2 regions of the Clostridium neonatale genome follow, and region 1 is predicted to be linked to the other one. Evidence: a T-box and tRNA genes for the amino acid it is inferred to sense, from the RefSeq annotation. Region 1 holds a T-box; the other holds one or more tRNA genes.

What was found. A T-box is a leader RNA that pairs with one kind of tRNA and senses whether it is charged. The one in region 1 lies ahead of lysS (lysine--tRNA ligase), so its partner is inferred to be a tRNA-Lys.
Region 2: it encodes a tRNA-Lys, which carries the amino acid that the T-box ahead of lysS (lysine--tRNA ligase) is inferred to sense. The anticodon was not compared.

Annotation. Positions count from the first base shown of each region.
Region 1 covers NZ_UICR01000002.1:160,228-174,791, reverse strand. Annotated here, with positions in the region: gene CNEONATNEC86_RS12385 (DUF1846 domain-containing protein) at 1-253, shown strand, start outside; gene CNEONATNEC86_RS12380 (TetR/AcrR family transcriptional regulator) at 490-1,065, shown strand; gene CNEONATNEC86_RS12375 (acetyl-CoA C-acetyltransferase) at 1,421-2,599, shown strand; gene CNEONATNEC86_RS12370 (epoxyqueuosine reductase) at 2,658-3,689, shown strand; gene CNEONATNEC86_RS12365 (LacI family DNA-binding transcriptional regulator) at 3,883-4,860, shown strand; gene CNEONATNEC86_RS12360 (sucrose-specific PTS transporter subunit IIBC) at 5,046-6,482, shown strand; gene CNEONATNEC86_RS12355 (glycoside hydrolase family 32 protein) at 6,602-8,086, shown strand; gene CNEONATNEC86_RS12350 (DUF6803 family protein) at 8,324-8,806, shown strand; gene CNEONATNEC86_RS12345 (hypothetical protein) at 8,872-9,021, shown strand; gene CNEONATNEC86_RS12340 (2'-5' RNA ligase family protein) at 9,095-9,640, shown strand; gene CNEONATNEC86_RS12335 (leucyl aminopeptidase) at 9,852-11,303, shown strand; T-box leader at 11,520-11,774, shown strand; gene lysS (lysine--tRNA ligase) at 11,851-13,377, shown strand; gene CNEONATNEC86_RS12325 (sodium/glutamate symporter) at 13,518-13,943, opposite strand; gene CNEONATNEC86_RS12320 (AI-2E family transporter) at 14,046-14,564, shown strand, end outside.
Region 2 covers NZ_UICR01000003.1:370,566-377,481, forward strand. Annotated here, with positions in the region: gene CNEONATNEC86_RS19880 (pyruvate, water dikinase regulatory protein) at 1-634, opposite strand, end outside; gene CNEONATNEC86_RS19885 (signal peptidase II) at 812-1,561, shown strand; gene hydF ([FeFe] hydrogenase H-cluster maturation GTPase HydF) at 1,839-3,029, shown strand; tRNA gene CNEONATNEC86_RS19895 (tRNA-Lys) at 3,095-3,170, opposite strand; tRNA gene CNEONATNEC86_RS19900 (tRNA-Lys) at 3,478-3,553, opposite strand; rRNA gene rrf (5S ribosomal RNA) at 3,561-3,677, opposite strand; rRNA gene CNEONATNEC86_RS19910 (23S ribosomal RNA) at 3,858-6,764, opposite strand.

The DNA.
Region 1 (14,564 bases):
TTTAAAGACATCTTGCCTTGGCAGTAAAAATCCTAGACTTCATATAGAAGAAGTTTTAATTGCACTTTCAATAAGTGCTGCTACAAGTAGTGATGCAAAGCTTGCTTTAGCTCAGGTTTCTAAATTAAAGAACTGTGATGTACATTCATCAGTAATTCTTTCATCTGTAGATGAGCAGACATTTAAGAGACTTGGTGTTCATTTAACTTGTGAACCTAAGTATGAATCAAATAAAAAGTATCATAAAAACTAAAATGTAGTATATGATAATTATAAATGCATAATTATCTATAAGCCATTCACTATGTGATATAATTTGGTGCAAAATAAGTAAATCACATAAGAATGGCTTATTTATCATCAGTAAATAAAATATTTGACTAGGCAGTATAGAATTTGTATACTAATTTTATTAAATCAATATAATCAGAGAAATTTTATAAGATATATTTAAAGTTCTTATATATAATTATTTTTTGGAGGACTAAAATGGGACGTAGTAAAGAGTTTGATACAGATAAAGCACTAATACAGGCTATGGAATTGTTTTGGAGCAATGGATATGAAAAAACTTCGATTCAGGACCTTTTAGATGTTATGGGGATCCATCGGAAAAGTTTATATGATACTTTTGGTGATAAGCATAAACTGTATATGGAAGCTGTAAAACGCTATCAACAAATTGTTGAGAGAAATATAAAAAAACAATTAATACAAGGATCATCCATAAAAGAAATTATAAAGAATTTATTTTATATGATTATTGATAATGAAAGGTTTCGTAAACATGGATGTCTATTTGTTAATATGGCAGTAGAGCTTTCAGCATGTGATGATGAAGCAAAAACAAGATCTATAGAGCACTATAAGAACATTGAAACTCTTTTTTATGAACTATTATTGCAAGGCCAAGAAACAGGAGAAATAGGAGCGAACAAGGACGCTACAATGTTAGCTCAATATTTTTTGAATTCATGGACAGGAATCAGAGTTTTAGGAAAAACACTTAACGATCGAAAAGTATTTGAAAATATTATAGAAGCAACTTTATCTATATTAGATTAACAACAATTCTAAAATGTGAATTGTTGTTTTTTTAAAAATACTTGACTGGTTGTTCAAGAAAATATATAATAAATTCATAGAGTTAAGGAAGTACAAAAAAGTAAACCTGTTTTGAACACTTATAATATGGCTAGATAGCATGTTTGTTTTATGGAAGCAGAGGAATACCTATACATTTAATTGAATGATCGTTCTAAAAAATAGAGATTGATTGAGAGATGTCAATGAAGGTTATGAAATACTAATAATATGATTGGATAATGCTTTTATAATATGTGCTGAACTAAATTCTATAGGTCATTTATATCTAGTATAAAGACTAGAAAATTAATTATATTTTAGGAGGTTAAAAAATATGAGAGATGTTGTAATAGTAAGTGCAGTAAGAACTGCAATAGGAGCGTATGGAAAAACTTTAAAAGATGTACCTGCAACAGATTTAGGATCTATAGTAATAAAAGAAGCAGTTAGAAGAGCAAATATAAAGCATGAGGAAGTTGATGAGGTTATTTTTGGAAATGTACTTCAAGCAGGATTAGGACAAAACCCAGCAAGACAAGCAGCTGTAAAAGCAGGATTACCTGTAGAAATTCCTGCATTTACAATTAATAAGGTTTGTGGTTCAGGATTAAGATCTGTAAGTTTAGCAGCTCAAATAATAAAAGCTGGATATGCAGACGCTATTGTAGTAGGTGGTATGGAAAACATGTCTAGTGCACCATTTTTATTAAAGAATGCAAGATGGGGACAGAGAATGGGAAATGGAGAACTAGTTGATGAAATGATAAAAGATGGTTTATGGGATGCTTTCAACGAATATCATATGGGAGTAACCGCAGAAAATGTTGCAGAAAAATGGAATATAACAAGAGAAGAGCAGGATGAATTTTCACTTCTATCACAGCAAAAAGCTGAAAAAGCCATTAAAAATGGTGAATTTAAAGATGAAATAGTTCCTGTAGTAATAAATACTAAAAAAGGTGAAATAGTATTTGCACAAGATGAATTTCCTAGGTTTGGTAATACTATTGAAGCTCTAAAAAAACTTAAACCTATTCTTAAAGAAAATGGTACAGTTACAGCAGGAAATGCATCTGGTTTAAATGATGGAGCAGCAGCATTAGTAATAATGAGTGCTGATAAAGCTAAATCTCTAGGAATAAAGCCACTTGCTAAAATTAGTTCTTATGGATCAGCTGGATTAGACCCAGCAATAATGGGATATGGTGCCTTTTATGCAACTAAAGCAGCCTTAGATAAAATTAATTTAAAACCTGAAGATTTAGATTTAATTGAAGCTAATGAGGCATATGCATCTCAAAGCATAGCAGTAACTAGAGATTTAAATTTAGATATGAGTAAAGTTAATGTTAATGGTGGAGCTATAGCACTTGGACATCCTATAGGTGCATCGGGTGCACGTATTTTAGTAACATTACTATACGCTATGGAAAAAAGGAATGCAAAGAAAGGACTTGCGACACTATGCATTGGTGGAGGCCAGGGAACAGCTCTAGTAGTTGAAAGAGAATAGGGAATACTGTAGTGACAATAGATTTATTTAATTAAATTTATCAAAGGAGGTGTTCAATATGGATACCATTGAGCAAATGATTCAAAAAAAGGCTTATGAATTGGGATATGAGAAAGGTGGTATTATTCCAATTGGTTTAATGGATGGATATACAGAAAAATTTAATGAACGTATTGAAAAAATTCCAAAATCAAAGATGTTCTATGAAAATCAGCAGCGTTTGGCTAAATTTAGAGAAATATATCCATGGGCAAAATCTGTGGTGGTGCTTACAGTAGCATATGGAAAATACAAAGTTCCAGAGATGCTAAATGGGCTCATAGCTAAGGCTTATTTATTTGATACACGTGTGGATGAAAATACAAAAGAATATCAGAATAATCGTGCATTGGAAAAATATATGCAGGAACTGGGATTAAAGGTAGAGACAAACCAAAAATTTGGAGTGGTTGGGATGCGATGGGCAGCTTTGCAAGCGGGACTTGGTATTATTCGTAGAAATAACTTTTTATACACAGAGTCTGGTTCGTGGGTTCATCTTGAAGCATGGGTAACTGATAGAGAAATGGAGTTAAAGGAAACAAATAATGTTGTAGAGTGTCCAAAGTCATGTAATCGCTGCATAGCATCGTGTCCTACAAAATCTCTTTCTGATCCATATACTATGTCACCTACAGAATGTATTTCTTTTCTGACAACTTTTGGTGGACGAGATTTACCACATGAGCCGTTAAGCAAAACATTTGGAAATTGCATTTATGGTTGTGATATTTGTCAAGATGCATGCCCTATGAACAAAGGAAAATGGAAGGACGAGGAAGAATTCTCTGGACTTGAGGAATTAGTTCCTTCATTAATCCCAGAGAATATTTTAAATATGGAAGAAGATTTTTATCGTAATAAAGTTCAACCTAAATTTTTCTATTTATCAGCAGATGATCTTTGGAAATGGAAGGTAGATGTATTATGCTATATGCGTAATAACTATAAGGAAAGTTATAAATCACTTATTATAAATGCATGCAATAATGAAAATAATAAAGTACGTGAAATGGCTTGCTCAATTTGTGATGAACTTTCCTTACAATGATTTCCTGATAAGAGGATGAACATTATTAAAGTAATATATTTTAAAAAAATTAATGGTTATGAAAGTGAAATTGATGAATTAAATTTGTTATCGAAAGCTAATGAAAGCATTAGAATATTAATTATCAATAGTATTTAATTAAAAGTGATAATATGTTAAAATTATAAGAAAAAAAGCAGGAGAGTATATGAGTATGGCGACAATTAAAGATGTTGCAAAAGAAGCAGGAGTAGCAGTTGGTACTGTTTCTAAAGTTATAAATAATATAGCTGTTAAACCAGAAACTAAAGTTTTAGTGGAAAATGCTATAAAAAAATTGAAATATGAACCTAATATTTATGCTAGAGGTTTAAAAACTAACAGGACTAATACTATTGCAGTAATTTTGCCAACAATATGGAATCCTTTTTTTAGTGAATTAGCTTATAACATAGAGAAATGCTTAAGAAAAGTAGGAATGAAAATGATTCTTTGTAATTCTGAAAAGAATAAAGAAAGTGAAATTGAGTATATATTAATGGCTAAGCAAAACAAGATGGATGGAATTATTGCAATAACTTATAATAATATAGATGAATATGTTTCTGATAATATTGCATTTGTAAGTATTGATAGGTATTTTTCAAATAACATTACATATATTTCTAGTGATAATTTTAACGGCGGTAAATTAGCAGCTAAAAAATTAATTGAATCTGGATGTAAGAATTTAGCCTATATAGGAAGAGGCTCTAAAATAGATAATGCAACAAGAAAAAGAAAAGAAGGTTTTATAAGATATTGTGAGGCAAAAAATATTTCATATGATACTTGTGAATTATTTGGATCACAAGAAGAATTTGAAATTTTGTTAGATAAATTTATAGAAGAGAATTTTAAAGATAATATAAAAATTGACGGGATTTTTGCTGTAACAGATAATTATGCTTTAGATTTTATTAAAAGACTAGAAAAGTTAAATATAAATATCCCAAAAGATGTTCAGGTTATTGGCTATGATGGAATGAGATCATGTGCTAAAGATGAATTTAAAATTTCAACAATAAGACAGCCTATTGAACTTATAGCACAGGAATCTGTCAATGCCCTTATAGATATTATTGAAAAGAAAAGTGTTAAAAAGGAAATAATTCTTCCTATAGATTTTATAAAGGGCTATACAACTAAATAATAATTATATGTTTTAATAGATTTCACTTAAATATATTTATTTAGTGAAATCTAATTAATTTTCAAAAAAATACTTGACTATAATCTGAAAACGTATTAATATTTAAACGAGGAAAAATGAAACGTTTCACGAAAGAAAAATTCATATTCATACAGAATACATTTTTGTATGGGAGGGAGAGTAACATGAGTAAAAATTATAAGCAAATTAGTGAAGAAATTTTAGAGCATATTGGGGGAAAAGATAATGTAGTTAGCGCAGCCCATTGTGCTACAAGATTAAGATTAGTTCTTAAAGATGATAGCACGATTAATATTAGTGCAATTGAAGCAATGCCAATAGTAAAAGGTAATTTTAATAATTCTGGGCAGTTTCAAATAATTTTAGGTTCTGGTACTGTTAATGAAGTTTATAAGGAATTTATAAAGCTAGCAGATATAAGTGAAGGTAGTAAAGAAGAATTAAAAAAGGAAGCAGATAAGAAATTAAATCCATTGCAAAAATTAATAAAATCTTTAGCAGATGTATTTGTACCTGTATTACCAATACTTGTTGCAGCAGGATTATTAATGGGTATAAATAATATATTAACTTCACAAGGATTATTTATAGAAGGAAAATCTTTAATTGAAGCTTATCCACAGTTTAAAGATTTAGCAGAAATGATTAATACATTTGCTAATACTGGATTTGCATTTTTACCAATATTCTTAGGATTTTCAGCTACAAAAGCTTTTGGTGGTAATCCATACTTAGGTGCTTGTATAGGAGCGCTTATGATTCATGGTGATTTATTAAATGGTTACAGTTATCCAGCAGCTGTTCTTGAAGGAACTGTACCATCTTGGAATATATTAGGTTTTTCTATCCTTAAGGTTGGTTATCAAGGAACAGTGCTTCCAGTTTTAGCATCATCTTTTGTGTTAGCAAAAACAGAAAAAACATTACATAAAATTATACCTTCAGTTTTAGATAACTTATTAACCCCATTATTTACTGTATTTATTACTGGATTATTAACATTTGTAGCTATAGGACCTGTTATGAGAATAGTAGGTAATGGAATAACAGCAGGGTTAATAGGATTAATTGATACATTAGGGCCAATAGGTGGAGCTATATTTGGTTTCTTCTATGCACCAATAGTTATAACAGGTATGCATCATAGTTTTACAGCAGTTGAAACTCAATTACTTGCAGATATAGCAACAACAGGCGGATCATTTATTTTCCCAGTTGCAGCAATGTCAAATGTTGCTCAGGGAGCAGCTGCTTTAGCAGTAATACTTACTCTTAAAAATGATAATAAAATGAAGGGAATAGCATCAGCTTCTGGTATTTCAGCTTTACTTGGAATCACTGAACCGGCTATATTTGGTGTAAATCTAAAGTTACGTTATCCATTCTTTGGTGCAATGATAGGATCGGCAGTTTCATCAGCGTATATAATGTTAACAAAGGTACTTGCATTAGCTCCAGGAGCGGCAGGACTGCCTGGTATTATTTCAATAAGACCAGATTCAATGGTTAACTATATAATAGGAATGGTAATATCAATGGCTGTTGCAGTTATTTCTACTATTATGCTAGCTAAGTTTATGAATGAAAAGAAGCAAGCATAAGATAATAAATAAAAAAGTAGAAGGATTAGATTATTCTAATACCTTCTATTTTACGCTATTAATATATAAATATTTTTTAGTTTATAAGTGATTATTTTAATATAAGGAGATAGATTTGAATGAAAGAATGGTCAAGAAAAGAAAGATATAGAACAATATTAGAAGCTACAGATGAAGAAATGAAAGAGTTAAAAAATAAGGTTGACAATTGTCCATATAGACAGGAGTTCCATATTCAGCCTGTAACAGGGTTATTAAATGATCCAAATGGATTCTCTTATTATAATGGAGAATATCATTTGTTTTATCAATGGTTTCCACTAGGCCCTGTTCATGGAATTAAGCATTGGTATCATGTATCATCAAAGGATTTAGTTCATTGGAATGATTGTGGTGTAGGAATAATTCCTACAGAATATTTTGAAAGTCATGGTGCTTTTTCTGGAAGTGGAATAGTTAAAGATGATAAGTTACACTTATTTTATACAGGAAATACAAGAAATGATGAATGGGTTAGACACCCTTACCAATGCTTGGCTGTTATGGATAGTGATAATAAAATAATAAAAAATGAGAAACCTTTTATAGAAGAACTTCCAGAGTCATATACTGACAATTTCAGAGACCCTAAAGTATTTAAGGAAAATGATAAATATTACTGTTTAATAGGTGCTGAAAGAAAAGAAAATAATCTTGGTACTGTTGTAGTATATGAATCAGATGATTTATTAAATTGGAACTTTAAAAGTGAGATAAAAAGCAGCTTTTTTGGTAATGGATTCATGTGGGAATGTCCAGATTATATAAAATTTGGTGATAAAGGTGTTCTTATATTCTGTCCTCAAGGATTAGAGCCAGAAGGGGATAAGTATAAAAATATATTCCAATCGGGATATCTAGTAGGAGATAAAATTAATTTTGATAACTGTGAATTTAAGCATGGAGAGTTTTTAGAACTTGATAGAGGATTTGACTTTTATGCGCCGCAAACTACAAAAAGTGATGATGGAAGAAATATATTAATTGGATGGATGGGATTACCTGAAATAGAGTATCCTACCGATGAAAATGGATGGGCTCATTGCTTGACTATACCAAGGGAGTTAACGTTACATGGTGATAAGTTAATTCAAAACCCAATAAGAGAGCTTGAAAGATTAAGGAAAAATAAAAGAAGTGAATCATATGCTTTAGATAATGAAGAAGTAGGCATTGAAGGATTCAATGGAAAAGTGTATGAAGTAGAATGCGATTTTAGAAATATTAGTGGTACAAGTGTAGGAATAAAATTAAGAAAAGGAAAAGATGAAGAAACAGTATTTTATTATGATATAAAAGATAATAAATTAGTTTTAGATAGAAGTAAATCAGGAAAAGATTTTGCAGTAGAATATGGTAGAGAAAGAAAGTGCGACTATAAAAATGAAAGCTTAAAGCTACGAATTTTTGTAGATATATCATCTGTTGAAATTTTTGTAAATGATGGAGAAGAAGTATTTACATCAAGAATATTTACTGATGAAAAAAGTAATGGAATCAGTCTTTTTGCTGAAGGAAAAACTGATATTGATATTAATATATGGAAACTAGATATTAAATCTTAAAATGATTACATATTTCGCCTAGAAATAATTAAGATTTCATCCAAGCATACCATATTAACTTAGAATATATAGTATAGAATACTCTTGCTTATAATAAAATGTAGGCAAGAGTATTTTGTTTAGATAAATAATATAAAGACCTAATTTGAATCTTTTCCATAAATTGTGTTTCTTCATAAAATATTCATATGAAGTTTGTACAATGAACTAGTAATATTTTAAGGAGATGTGATAGATATGAACATGACCCATTATATGTCTTTACTAGCAGATAATCAGCCTTGGAATCTACTTATTTTTATGGCGATACCTGTAATTTGCGCAGAAGCTCTTACAATATCAGAGTTTTTCATAATCTTTGATAGAAAGAAAAGTGGAACATTAAGAACTTTCAATAAGATTGTAGGAATATTTGATGGAGTATATTTCAGTGGTATTTTTATTTATTTATTAGTAACAGTTGTGATACCCTTAACTAAATTTGGAGGATGGCATGGAGCTATAGACGTGGTAGCTGTGGCATTTTATTTAGCAGGAGTTATATTTCTTCTGCCAATTACATTAATGGAATTAGGATTAATATTTAGAAATAAGACTATTGATGAAAAGATGAAGATTCACTTTATTCTTATTGGCGGATTTCTAGTTGTTTCACATATTGCAATGATATTTGGTATGATAAATCCTGAACTTATTAGTAGTATGCCAAACATGCATTAACTTATTTAAGATTGTTTGTATATAGGCTATAATATAAATAATTAAAATACGTGAGGTAAAATTTTATGAGAGGCTTGCTAGACACAAAAGTTGATTTTGTGTTAAAAAATATATTTGGATTTCTAAAGTATCCAAAAGTTTTAATATCCCATTTACATGCTGATTTAAAGCAAGTTAACAAAATCAAAAGTGTTGAAATAAAAGTTTGGCATTAGATATGACTATTATCTAGTGCCTTTATCTATAATGTAAGTTTATAGAAGAAATTTTCGTTGAGTGGAGGAAAATATGTATTTAGTATCTCTATATTTTGATGATAAAGCATCAAGAAAAATACAAGGATTTATAAATAAAGTAGCAATTAAAAGTGGTAATAATTTTATGATTGACAGAAAGGTTCCACCACATATAACTATTGCATCATTTCAAGCTGCTGAAGAAAACAAAATCATAGAAATATTAGATAAAAGGATTAAAGATATTGAAATAGGAATAATAAACTGGGGATCAATAGGACTATTTAAGTCATCTGTTATATTTTTAGCACCAATTTTAAATGAATATCTGCATAATTTATCAGTTAGTATATATGAAAGTATATCTTTAGTAGAAAATATATGTATTAGTAAATATTATATGCCATTTCAGTGGATGCCCCATACAACTATTGCAAAAAAGCTGACTAGGGAAGAACTGATGGCAGCATTCCAAGAGTTAGAAAAGAACTTTACTATTTTTAGCGGCATGGTAACAAGAATTGCTTTATCTAAGACTAATCCTTATGAAGATATTACTGTATGGGAGTTAGATAATAAAAAAATATTTAGTTCATGAAATAAAAGCTATATATGATTTAATTAATTTTTTATTTCAGTAATAAAAAAGAAAAGTATAAATAATATTAAAGAGATTTTTTAGCAGATGTAGATCAAAATAATTCAAACAAATGAAAGAAAATATATGTACGAATCATTTAATAAATTTTTAAAAGTATGTTATAATAATTAATAATAATGATTATTAATTAATAAAGGAGAAACATAAGATGATAGAAGTAAAAGATTTAAATGTTGATAGTTTACAATGTACTATTACTTTTGTATATGAAGATCAACAAACAGATAGTAAGATTTTAGAAAGATTGAAGTCAAAAAAAGTATTTGAAGGAAAAAGTGAACAAATATTTTATAGAACGACTAATGATTTAAATTATGAGATTTTTGTGGGATTAGGCAAATATGAAGAGCTAGAAAGAAATGACTTTGTAAATGCAATTGCTAAAGCTATGAAACAAGCTGAAAAGTTAAATGTAGATAACCTTGGTATTTACTTTATAAAAGTTAAAGAGTTATGTACAGGTGCTACTACAAAAGCTATAGTTGAAGGTGTGAAATTATCAGGCTACAAGTTTAGCAAGTATAATAAAGGGAAAGAAAGCTATAATCCATATGTAACTATATTAGGTGCACCAAAGGAAAAGGCAGGAAAGATGGTAGAAAAAATAGCAGAAGCTAGCAATGTTATTGATGGTGTAATTTTAGCTCGTGATCTTGTAAATGAACCTGCCAACATATTATATCCAGAAACTTTAGCAGAACGTGCAGCCTTAGTTGGAAAAGAAAGTGGATTTGAAGTAGAAATATTAGATAAAAATGAAATAGAAAAATTAGGAATGAAGGCATTTTTAGAGGTTGCAAAAGGATCTATTCATGAACCAAAATTAATAGTTATGAGATATATGGGTAATCCTAAGAATAATGAAAAAATTGGGCTTGTAGGTAAGGGTCTTACTTTTGATACAGGTGGATATTCTCTTAAACCATCAACATCTATGGACACTATGAAAAGTGACATGGGTGGAGCAGCAGCTGTTATTGGCACAATGCAAGCATTAGCAAAGAATAAAGTACAAAAGAATGTAATAGCGGTAGTAGCAGCTTGTGAAAATGCTATTTCAGGTGGAAGCTATAAACCAGGAGATATTATTGGGTCTATGGCAGGTAAGAATATAGAAGTACTAAATACAGATGCAGAGGGTAGATTAACATTAGTTGATGCTATTACTTATATTATTGAAAAAGAAAATGTAGAAAAAATAGTAGATGTAGCAACACTTACAGGAGCAGTATTAGTAGCCCTTGGTACTGAAATAACAGGTGTAATAAGTAATAATGATGATTTTTATGATGAATTATTAGTAGCAGGAAAGAGAAGCGGAGAAAAATTCTGGAGACTTCCAAATGATAAGTGCTTTAAAAAATTATATAAGGGTGACTTTGCAGAACTAAAAAATACTGGTGGACGTAATGCTGGAACAATTACAGCTGGTATGTTTATAGAAGAGTTTGTACAAGATAAGCCATGGTTACATCTAGATATTGCTGGAACTTCTTGGACAGATAATGGAAATGATTGTACACCTAAGGGAGGAACAGGAGCACCTGTTAAAACATTATATGAACTTGTTGTAAAACATGTATGCAAACATTCTAAATAATTAAATTTCCATTAACTATTATAATGAATGGAAATCTAACTAAAGCTGATAAAATAATAAAATTAATAAGAATTGTATCATAAGTAAATTATAAATTTATTGAAATTGGATATGAGAATAGAAAGTGATTATACTAATATTTAATTGAAGATAAATACTAAGAATAGAATTTTTAGGTATTATATTTACAAAAACAAACTTATATTATAAAATATATTAAAAGCAATGAAAAGAAGAGTAGGTAAAATAGTTCATTTTCAGAGAGCTCTGCATGGTGAAATGGAGCAATGGATTTTTATTGAAGAAGGTCTTGGAGCTGCACACTGAGTCTACTTTGTAGAGGTAGGATGTGACGGAATACCCCGTTATAGGTATAGAGTATCTCGTTTTTTGATGTACTTGAAGAGGTGTATACGGCAACGCATGCATAAACTGAGGTGGTACCACGAATTTATAACTTTCGTCCTCAAGATTAGAAATCTTGGAGGTGAAAGTTTTTTTATTTGAATCAAATTAATCAATAAAATAAGTAAAGGTGGTAACAAAAATGTATGAGCAATATGAAAATTTAGATGAATTAGAAAATATAATGACAGATGCAAATGAATTTATAACAGAAAGAATAAAAAAGCTAAATAAGCTTAATGAATTAGGAATAAATCCATATCCTTATAATTACGATTATAGCAAAAAAACTTATACAAAAGACATATGTGATAATTTTGATACTATTGATGAGGGTGAGATATTTTCTTTAGCAGGAAGAATAATGTTTCTTAGAAGAATGGGAAATGCAACTTTTGCTAATATAGTAGATGAAAGAGGAAATATACAAATATTTTTTAGTAAAAAATTAATTGGAAATGAAAATTATAATATTTTAAAATTAATTGATGTTGGGGATATTGTTGGGATAGAAGGAAATGTATTTAAGACTAAGACTGGAGAAATAACTATTAGAGCAAACAAATTTGAATTGTTATCTAAATCAATAAGAACCCTTCCCGAAAAATATCATGGAATTCAGGATTCAGATTTAAAACAAAGACATAGATCTTTAGATATGATAATGAATTCAGAAGTTAAGGAAAGATTTATAAAACGTTCTAAAGCAGTTACTGCAATTAGAGAATATTTAAATAATATGAATTTTATTGAATGTGATACTCCTGTACTTGATACTAAATATGGTGGAGGAGAAGCAAAACCATTTAAAACTTTTGTTAATGATTTAGACTGTGAAGTATATATGAATGTTTCTCCAGAATTATATTTAAAAAGACTTATTGTTGGAGGAATAGAAAGAGTTTATACATTTGCAAGATCTTTTAGAAATGAAGGAATTGATAGAACACATTATCCAGAATTTACTCTAATGGAATGTTATATGTCTTATGCGGATTATGAGGATATGATGAGAATTATGGAAGGAATATATGAATATGTATTTATGTCCATTAACGGCTCTACCAAAATAAAATATGGTGAAGAAGAAATTGATTTTAAAGCCCCATGGAAAAGAGAAACTATGTGTAATCTTGTAAAACAAGATACAGGTATTGATGTAGAGAATTTAACTAAAGAAGAAATTATCAATAAAATTAAAGAGAATTCTCTTTTGATTGAGGAACAAAATGAAGGTTTAAATATAAATGAAGTTTCTAAAGGAGAATTAATAGTAAATCTTTTTGAAGCATATAGCGAGAAGAAATTAATACAACCTACTTTTGTTATAGACTTTCCAAAAGAATCATCACCACTTTGTAAAGTTCATAGGGAAAATCCAGATTTAATTGAAAGATTTGAGCCATATGCTTATGGGGTAGAGCTTGGAAATGCTTATTCAGAATTAAATGATCCATTAAGACAACGTATATTATTACATGACCAAGCTGAAAAACTAAGAGGAGGCCTAGAAACAGCAAGTCCAATGGATGAAGAGTTTGCTATAGCTATTGATACAGCAATGCCACCAACTGGAGGCTTAGGTATTGGTATCGATAGAATGATAATGTTTCTGACTGGATCAAATACAATAAAGGATGTTATTGCATTTCCTTTAGTTAAAAGATAAAAACAAAAAATAGAAATACTAGATAAATAAAAAGATAACATCACTTGCAGTCAAACGATTTTTAGATTATATTAGAAAAATTTTTTTGTATTAGAAAATACAACTATGAAAGAACAGGTGTCCACATTTTATGTATATCTCTAAGAAAGAAAACTAATAAATCCATAGATAATTCCAATGTTTATAAAGTCTATAAATAATGATCCTACTATTGGTACAATGAAGAATGCAGTCCTTGAATATACATATTTTTCAGTAACTGAATTCATATTGGCCATTGCATTTGATGTAGAACCCATTGCAAACCCAGTTAAACCTGCTACCATTACGGCTGAATCATAATTCTTACCCATTAATCGATATGATACAAAGATACCATAAATGTACATCATTATACATTGTGATAAAAGTAAGAGTAACATTGGAAGTGCTAAGTTTATTAAATGCCAAAGCTTTATAGAACAATTGAAAATGGAAAAAGAATATATAAATATATAATAATTTAAAAAAATAACAAAAATATGATAGAATAAGTAAAAGGGAATTAATGCCGTAGTAATTGTCATAGTAGCTTTATAAGAAATGAAAGATCACATAAAGTTTAGAGTGATGAAATAATTTAATATTATGATAGAGATTAAGATGAATAAGGTGTGGGGGAAAATGTATTGGAAATACAGAAATTATTAAAAACAGATGCAGCAAAAAAGATATTTGCAGTGGCTATATTAATAGCAGGGGCGTTATGCTTAATGCCATTTAGAGAGTTGTTGTTATTAACATTTATCATTTCATATATTTTGTGTCAGATAGAAAAAATTATAGATTATTTTGTTAATAAAATAATAATGCTTAATATAAGTAAAAAAATAATAACATATATTGTACTTGCAGGTATACTTGTGTTATTTATTGCTGCAGGATCTATATATATTCCCAAATTAATTGAAGAATTGCTTGGATTAAATGGTGAATTATTTAAACTGCTTGACAATATGAAGATTAATAATGATTTTATGAACAATTATATTTTAAAGATGTCAAATACAGAATATTTTATTAACTATTTTAAAGATAATACAGATAACATATTAAAAACTATATTAACATTTAAAGATGAAACAATAACAGTATTTTCTTCTTTAATTTTAAGCTTATTGTTTTTATTAAGTAAGGACGCTATGGTA
Region 2 (6,916 bases), on a different contig from region 1:
GAAATTTATCCAACCTCTTTTTTCTAATTTCTATTAGCCTTAGTGGATCTATAATCAAACCAAATATTTTTTTCTTATCTATCTCATATATTTCATCCGGTACTCCAACCTCAGGCATTAAAGGTATATTTATTGCTTTTATTCCTTTATTAGCAAGATACATGCATAATGGAGTTTTCGATGTTCTAGATAACCCTATTAATACAGCATCTGCATTTTTAAGTCCTCTGTAATCTTTACTATCATCATATTGCATAGCAAATTCCATAGCTTCTATTCTCTTATAGTATATTTCATCAGTTTTTCTCATTGCACCTGGATTATATGTAGGTTGTGTATTTAAAATGGTTGATGCAACATTTATTATTGGTCCTAGAACATTCATTACAGATATATTTTTTTCCATTGCTTTTTGTGTTAAGTATTCTCTAACATTAACTGTAATAATTGTGGATACTATAATTGCTTGTTCGCATTCATCTAGTGCTTTAATAACATCTTCAACATCTTCTAATGATTTTACATAAGGTATTCTCTTAACTTTAACTTCTTGCTCAAATTGACTTGCAGCTGCGAAAGCCACTTGATTAGCTGTTTCCCCTATAGAATCTGATACTGCTAAAATCGTTAACATTTTTATACCCTCTTTCTCTCAATAAATTATTTATTTACCCTTATATATAAAATTAATACTTTACATTTCTATAGTAACCTAAAATTCATTATTTTAATAGTGATGAATTTTTTTTTTTGATGTGTTAAACTTTTATATATCATGATTCAGTACAATTTTTTATGGAGGCAAAATAAAATGAACTGGAAAAAATTTTTAACAATTGCTATTCTTCCTTTAATGTGGCTATTGTATGTACTTTTCGAATTAATAACTGGAAGAATAAATGACACAGAAACAATAATCTTTAATATTGCAATAATGTTACTCTTTGCTTTAAGTGGTCTACTAATCTATAAGGTAGGAACTAAAAATGAATCTGGTCTCTCATTTAAAAATCTTTCTATAGCTTTTATTATATTTATGGTTATAGATCAAGGTATAAAAATAATTATTAAATTCTTTTATTTTGATAACTATGTAGTGATAATTCCTAAAATGCTTTCATTTAATCCCATAATAAATACTAATGGTTCTTGGTTAAATGCTCGCTTTGGCACAGGTGTAAGTTTTCCACTATTAATAATACTAAATATCATAGCCTTATTCCTATTTGTTGAAATATATAGATATTATCTATATAAAGATAATAAAGATTTTTGGGCTGATATGTGCTTCATTTTTATATTTTCTGGTGCACTATGCTCACTTATAGATAAGATCTTCTATGGAGGAAGCCTAGATTTCATTGGTATTAGTAATTTATTTATAGCAGATATAAAAGATATATATATTAATTTAGGTATTTTATTTTTTGTGCTTACACTATTTAATGGTGGTTATTTAAAAACAGATGAAGAAACTACTTTTAAAGAAGATCTTCAAAATATGAAAAAGTTTATTTTCTTTATTAAAGATGATTTATTAGGAAAAATTCATGTTTTTTGATAATTCTAACTTAATTTTCTAACTTAATAGTTTATGTTATAGATTTACACTTATATATTATGTTAGAATTAATACATAATATATTCTTAGAAAGTTGGTTCTCCCATATTTCAAAGATTTAATAAATAGCTTAATCTAATTGTGAAGATATAAAATCTAAGCAAAGAAGATAGAAGCAACATTAAACTATTTTTTATAGTTAGCTTTATAGTGCTTAGAACTTCTGCTTTGCAGAAGTTTTTTTATTTTTATCTACAATAATTTAAGGAGGTCAAAAATGTTAACTACACCCAAAGCGAATAGACTACATATATCAATATTCGGAAAAAGAAATGCAGGTAAATCTAGTTTAATTAACGCCTTAACCAATCAACCAATATCTGTAGTATCTGATACACCTGGTACAACTACAGATCCAGTATCAAAGTCAATGGAATTGCTTCCATTAGGTCCTATAGTAATAATAGATACTGCTGGATTAGATGATGAAGGTGAATTAGGAAATCTAAGAATAGAAAAGACTAAAGAAGTTATGGAAAAAACAGATTTAGCAGTACTAGTATTCTCTGCTGGAGATTCTAATACTAATCAAGAAAAAGAATGGTTCCAAGATTTAAAAGAAAAAAACATTCCAGTAATAGGGGTTATAAATAAAATCGATATATATGAAAGTAATCTTGATTTATTAAAAAGAGATTTCGATATTACTTTTGTTGAAGTCAGCTCTACAGAAAGAAAAAATATCTCAAAACTAAAAGAAGCCATAATTAATAACGCACCAATGGACTTTGAAAAGACTTCAATCCTAGGAGATATCGTAAAACCTAAAGATAGAGTTATACTTGTTGCTCCGCAAGATATACAAGCCCCAAAAGGACGCCTCATATTGCCTCAGGTGCAAATTATTAGAGATATATTAGATCATGATGCCTTAGCATTAACAGTTAAAGATAGTGAATTAGAAGATATATTATCAAGTCTAAATAATGAGCCTGATCTTATTATAACCGATTCACAAATGTTTAAAGAAGTTAATGCTTCTATACCTACTCATTTAAAATTAACATCATTCTCTATACTTATGGCTCGACATAAAGGAGATTTGGATTTATATATTGCTGGAGCCAAAGCCATAAATACTTTAAAGCCTAATGATAAAATTCTCATATCAGAAGCATGCACACATCATCCTTTGAAAGGAGATATCGCACGTGAAAAGCTTCCTAAGCTTCTTGAAAAAAAATGTGGAGGTAAGTTAGACATAGATGTAATAACTGGATCAAACTTTCCTAAAGATCTATCAAAATATAAATTAATACTTCAATGTGGTTCATGTATGTTTACCAGAAGACAACTTCTTTCTCGTTTAGAAATAATTAAATCTTTTAACGTTCCAGTCACTAACTTTGGAGTTGCTTTAGCTGAGTTGAATGGTATTTTAGATAGGGCATGTAATTTTTTAAAATAAAAAAATATCATATAAGAAAAAGAACTTTTACTTTAAAAGTAAAAGTTCTTTTTCTTATATTTGCTTGGTGGCTCACCCGGGAATCGAACCCGGGACACCATGATTAAAAGTCATGTGCTCTACCGACTGAGCTAGTGAACCTTAAATTTTATTGTCGAATAAGTGCCTCAACAAGATATGATTATACAGAATATTTTACATAGTGTCAACACTTTTTTTAAAAAATAATTTATTTTTATTAAAAATAAGTCTCTTTTCCCTATATTTCTATAAGTAACATAATTAATTTCTTTTTTTATCCACAAAATTCCCTTATAAATCAAAAATTTTGTTAATAACTATTTATTAATTGTGTATAACAATACCTTTAAATAAATTTATGCTATCTAAATAATCATTTAATAAAAAATTTCACAAATAAAAAAGCTACTGAAAAAATTCAGTAGCTTGGTGCGAGATCAGGGGTTCGAACCCTGGACACCCTGATTAAGAGTCAGGTGCTCTACCAACTGAGCTAATCCCGCATAACTTACCTAGCAACGTCCTACTCTCCCACACAGTCTCCCATGCAGTACCATCGGCGCTATAGACCTTAACTTTCCTGTTCGGAATGGGAAGGAGTGTTACCTCTATGCCATCATCACTAGATGCATAAATTTCCGAAATCTTTGATTTCGTTGAAATTTAGCACTCCTCAGCTTCAGCTGATGGAGTTTCCTTTAAAAGAAACTAATTTCAAAGTCAAAATCCTGATTTCACAAATCTTTTTTTGAAAGAATCATGTTCTTTCAAAATTGCACATAGTATCAATGTATTACAACTTAATTATTGGTCAAGCCCTCGACCTATTAGTATCAGTCAGCTAAATACGTTACCGCACTTACACCTCTGACCTATCAACCTTGTAGTCTTCAAGGGGTCTTACTAGCTTATGCTATGGGAAATCTCATCTTGAGGTGGGCTTCACACTTAGATGCTTTCAGCGTTTATCCCTTCCCGACTTAGCTACCCAGCAATGCTTCTGGCGAAACAACTGGTACACCATAGGTCAGTCCATCCCGGTCCTCTCGTACTAAGGACAGCTCCTCTCAAATTTCCTACGCCCGCGACGGATAGGGACCGAACTGTCTCACGACGTTCTGAACCCAGCTCGCGTGCCGCTTTAATGGGCGAACAGCCCAACCCTTGGGACCTACTTCAGCCCCAGGATGCGACGAGCCGACATCGAGGTGCCAAACCTCCCCGTCGATGTGAACTCTTGGGGGAGATCAGCCTGTTATCCCCGAGGTAGCTTTTATCCGTTGAGCGATGGCCCTCCCACGAGGTACCACCGGATCACTAAGCCCGACTTTCGTCCCTGCTCGACTTGTAGGTCTCGCAGTCAGGCTCCCTTCTGCCTTTACACTCTTCGAACGATTTCCGACCGTTCTGAGGGAACCTTTGGGCGCCTCCGTTACATTTTAGGAGGCGACCGCCCCAGTCAAACTGCCCACCTAACAATGTCCTGTCACCAGTTTCATGGCATCCAGTTAGAATTTCAATACTATCAGGGTGGTATCCCAACAACGACTCCATCAAGGCTGACGCCCTGATTTCCCAGTCTCCCACCTATCCTGTACAGACAATACCGAAATTCAATGCTAAGCTACAGTAAAGCTCTACGGGGTCTTTCCGTCCAATCGCGGGTAGCGAGCATCTTCACTCGCACTACAACTTCGCCGGATTTGCAGTTGAGACAGTGCACAAGTCATTACGCCATTCGTGCGGGTCAGAACTTACCTGACAAGGAATTTCGCTACCTTAGGACCGTTATAGTTACGGCCGCCGTTTACTGGGGCTTAAGTTCACACCTTCGCTTGCGCTAAGTGTTCCCCTTAACCTTCCAGCACCGGGCAGGCGTCAGCCCCTATACATCAGCTTACGCTTTAGCAGAGACCTGTGTTTTTGTTAAACAGTTGCTTGTGCCTATTCTCTGCGGCCTACTTTCGTAGGCACCCCTTCTCCCGAAGTTACGGGGTCAATTTGCCTAGTTCCTTAACTGCAATTCTTCCGTCGGCCTTAGGATTCTCTCCTCATCTACCTGTGTCGGTTTGCGGTACGGGCACTACTTCTCTCCCTAGATGCTTTTCTTGGAAGCATGGAATCAGATACTTCGGTTCCGTAGAACCTTCCCTATAACGCCTCAGAATTGTTAGAGCGGATTTGCCTACTCTAACTCCCTAAACGCTTCGACTAGCATCCAATAGCTAGCACATCCTATCCTTCTCCGTCACACCCTCGGTAATAACGATGATAGTGGTATTGGAATATCAACCAATTGTCCATCGACTACGCCTTTCGGCCTCGCCTTAGGTCCCGACTAACCCTGGGAAGACAAACTTTACCCAGGAAACCTTAGATATTCGGCCTGTAGGATTCTCGCCTACATCTCGCTACTAATGCCAACATTCTCACTTGTAATCAGTCCACCGCTCCTTACGGTACGACTTCAGCCCGATTACAACGCTCCTCTACCGCTCACACTAAGTGTGAACCCGTAGCTTCGGTGGTAAGTTTGAGCCCCGGACATTTTCGGCGCAGGATCTCTTGACTAGTGAGCTATTACGCACTCTTTTAATGAATGGCTGCTTCTAAGCCAACATCCTAGTTGTCTTAGAAATCCCACATCCTTTTCCACTTAACTTACACTTTGGGACCTTAGCTGACGATCTGGGCTGTTTCCCTTTTGACCATGGAACTTATCTTTCATAGTCTGACTGCCGACCTGATAGTATATGGCATTCGGAGTTTGATAAGGTTCGGTAAGCGCTATGCCCCCTAGCCCATTCAGTGCTCTACCTCCACTACTCACATTTGTCGACGCTAGCCCTAAAGCTATTTCGAGGAGAACCAGCTATATCCGAGTTCGATTGGAATTTCTCCGCTATCCACAGCTCATCCCATGCTTTTTCAACAGCAACGTGGTTCGGTCCTCCACGAGGTTTTACCCTCGCTTCAACCTGGCCATGGATAGGTCACCCGGTTTCGGGTCTACAGCATGCAACTAGTCGCCCTATTAAGACTTGGTTTCCCTTCGGCTCCGTACCTTAAGTACTTAACCTCGCTACATACCGTAACTCGTTGGCTCGTTCTACAAAAAGCACATCATCACACACATAAGGTGCTTTGATCGGTTGTAGGCACATGGTTTCAGGTTCTATTTCACTCCCCTCCCGGGGTTCTTTTCACCTTTCCCTCACGGTACTGCTTCACTATCGGTCATCAGGTAGTATTTAGCCTTGGGAGGTGGTCCTCCCTGCTTCCCACAAGGTTTCACGTGTCTCGTGGTACTCTGGAGCAGAACTGTTCATTATTGCTTTTACTTACAAGACTATTACTTCCTATGGTCCAACTTTCCAGTTGTGTTCGGTTAGCAATAATTTCACGTTATGTTCTGTCCGCAACCCCGAAGATAAATCTTCGGTTTGGGCTCTTTCCCTTTCGCTCGCCGCTACTCAGAAAATCGATTTTTCTTTCTCTTCCTCTAGGTACTTAGATGTTTCAGTTCCCTAGGTGTTCCCTCATAAAGCTATGAATTCACTTTATGATACATGGGGTTTCCCATGTGAGTTTCCTCATTCGGAGATCTCCGGATCTCTGGCTATGTGCGCCTACCCGAAGCTTATCGCAGCTTATCACGTCCTTCATCGGCTCCTGATGCCAAGGCATTCACCATGCGCCCTTTGTAGCTTGACCTTTTTATTAGTCTATTCACAAAGAATATATTTCTTGGCTTGTTGTATTTTATATACATTAATCTATGTGCAATTTTCAAAGAACATTTGCTTGTTTACTGCCATCAATTACTTCGTCATCTTCATGATTTTTTGCGTTCACATACATTTTAG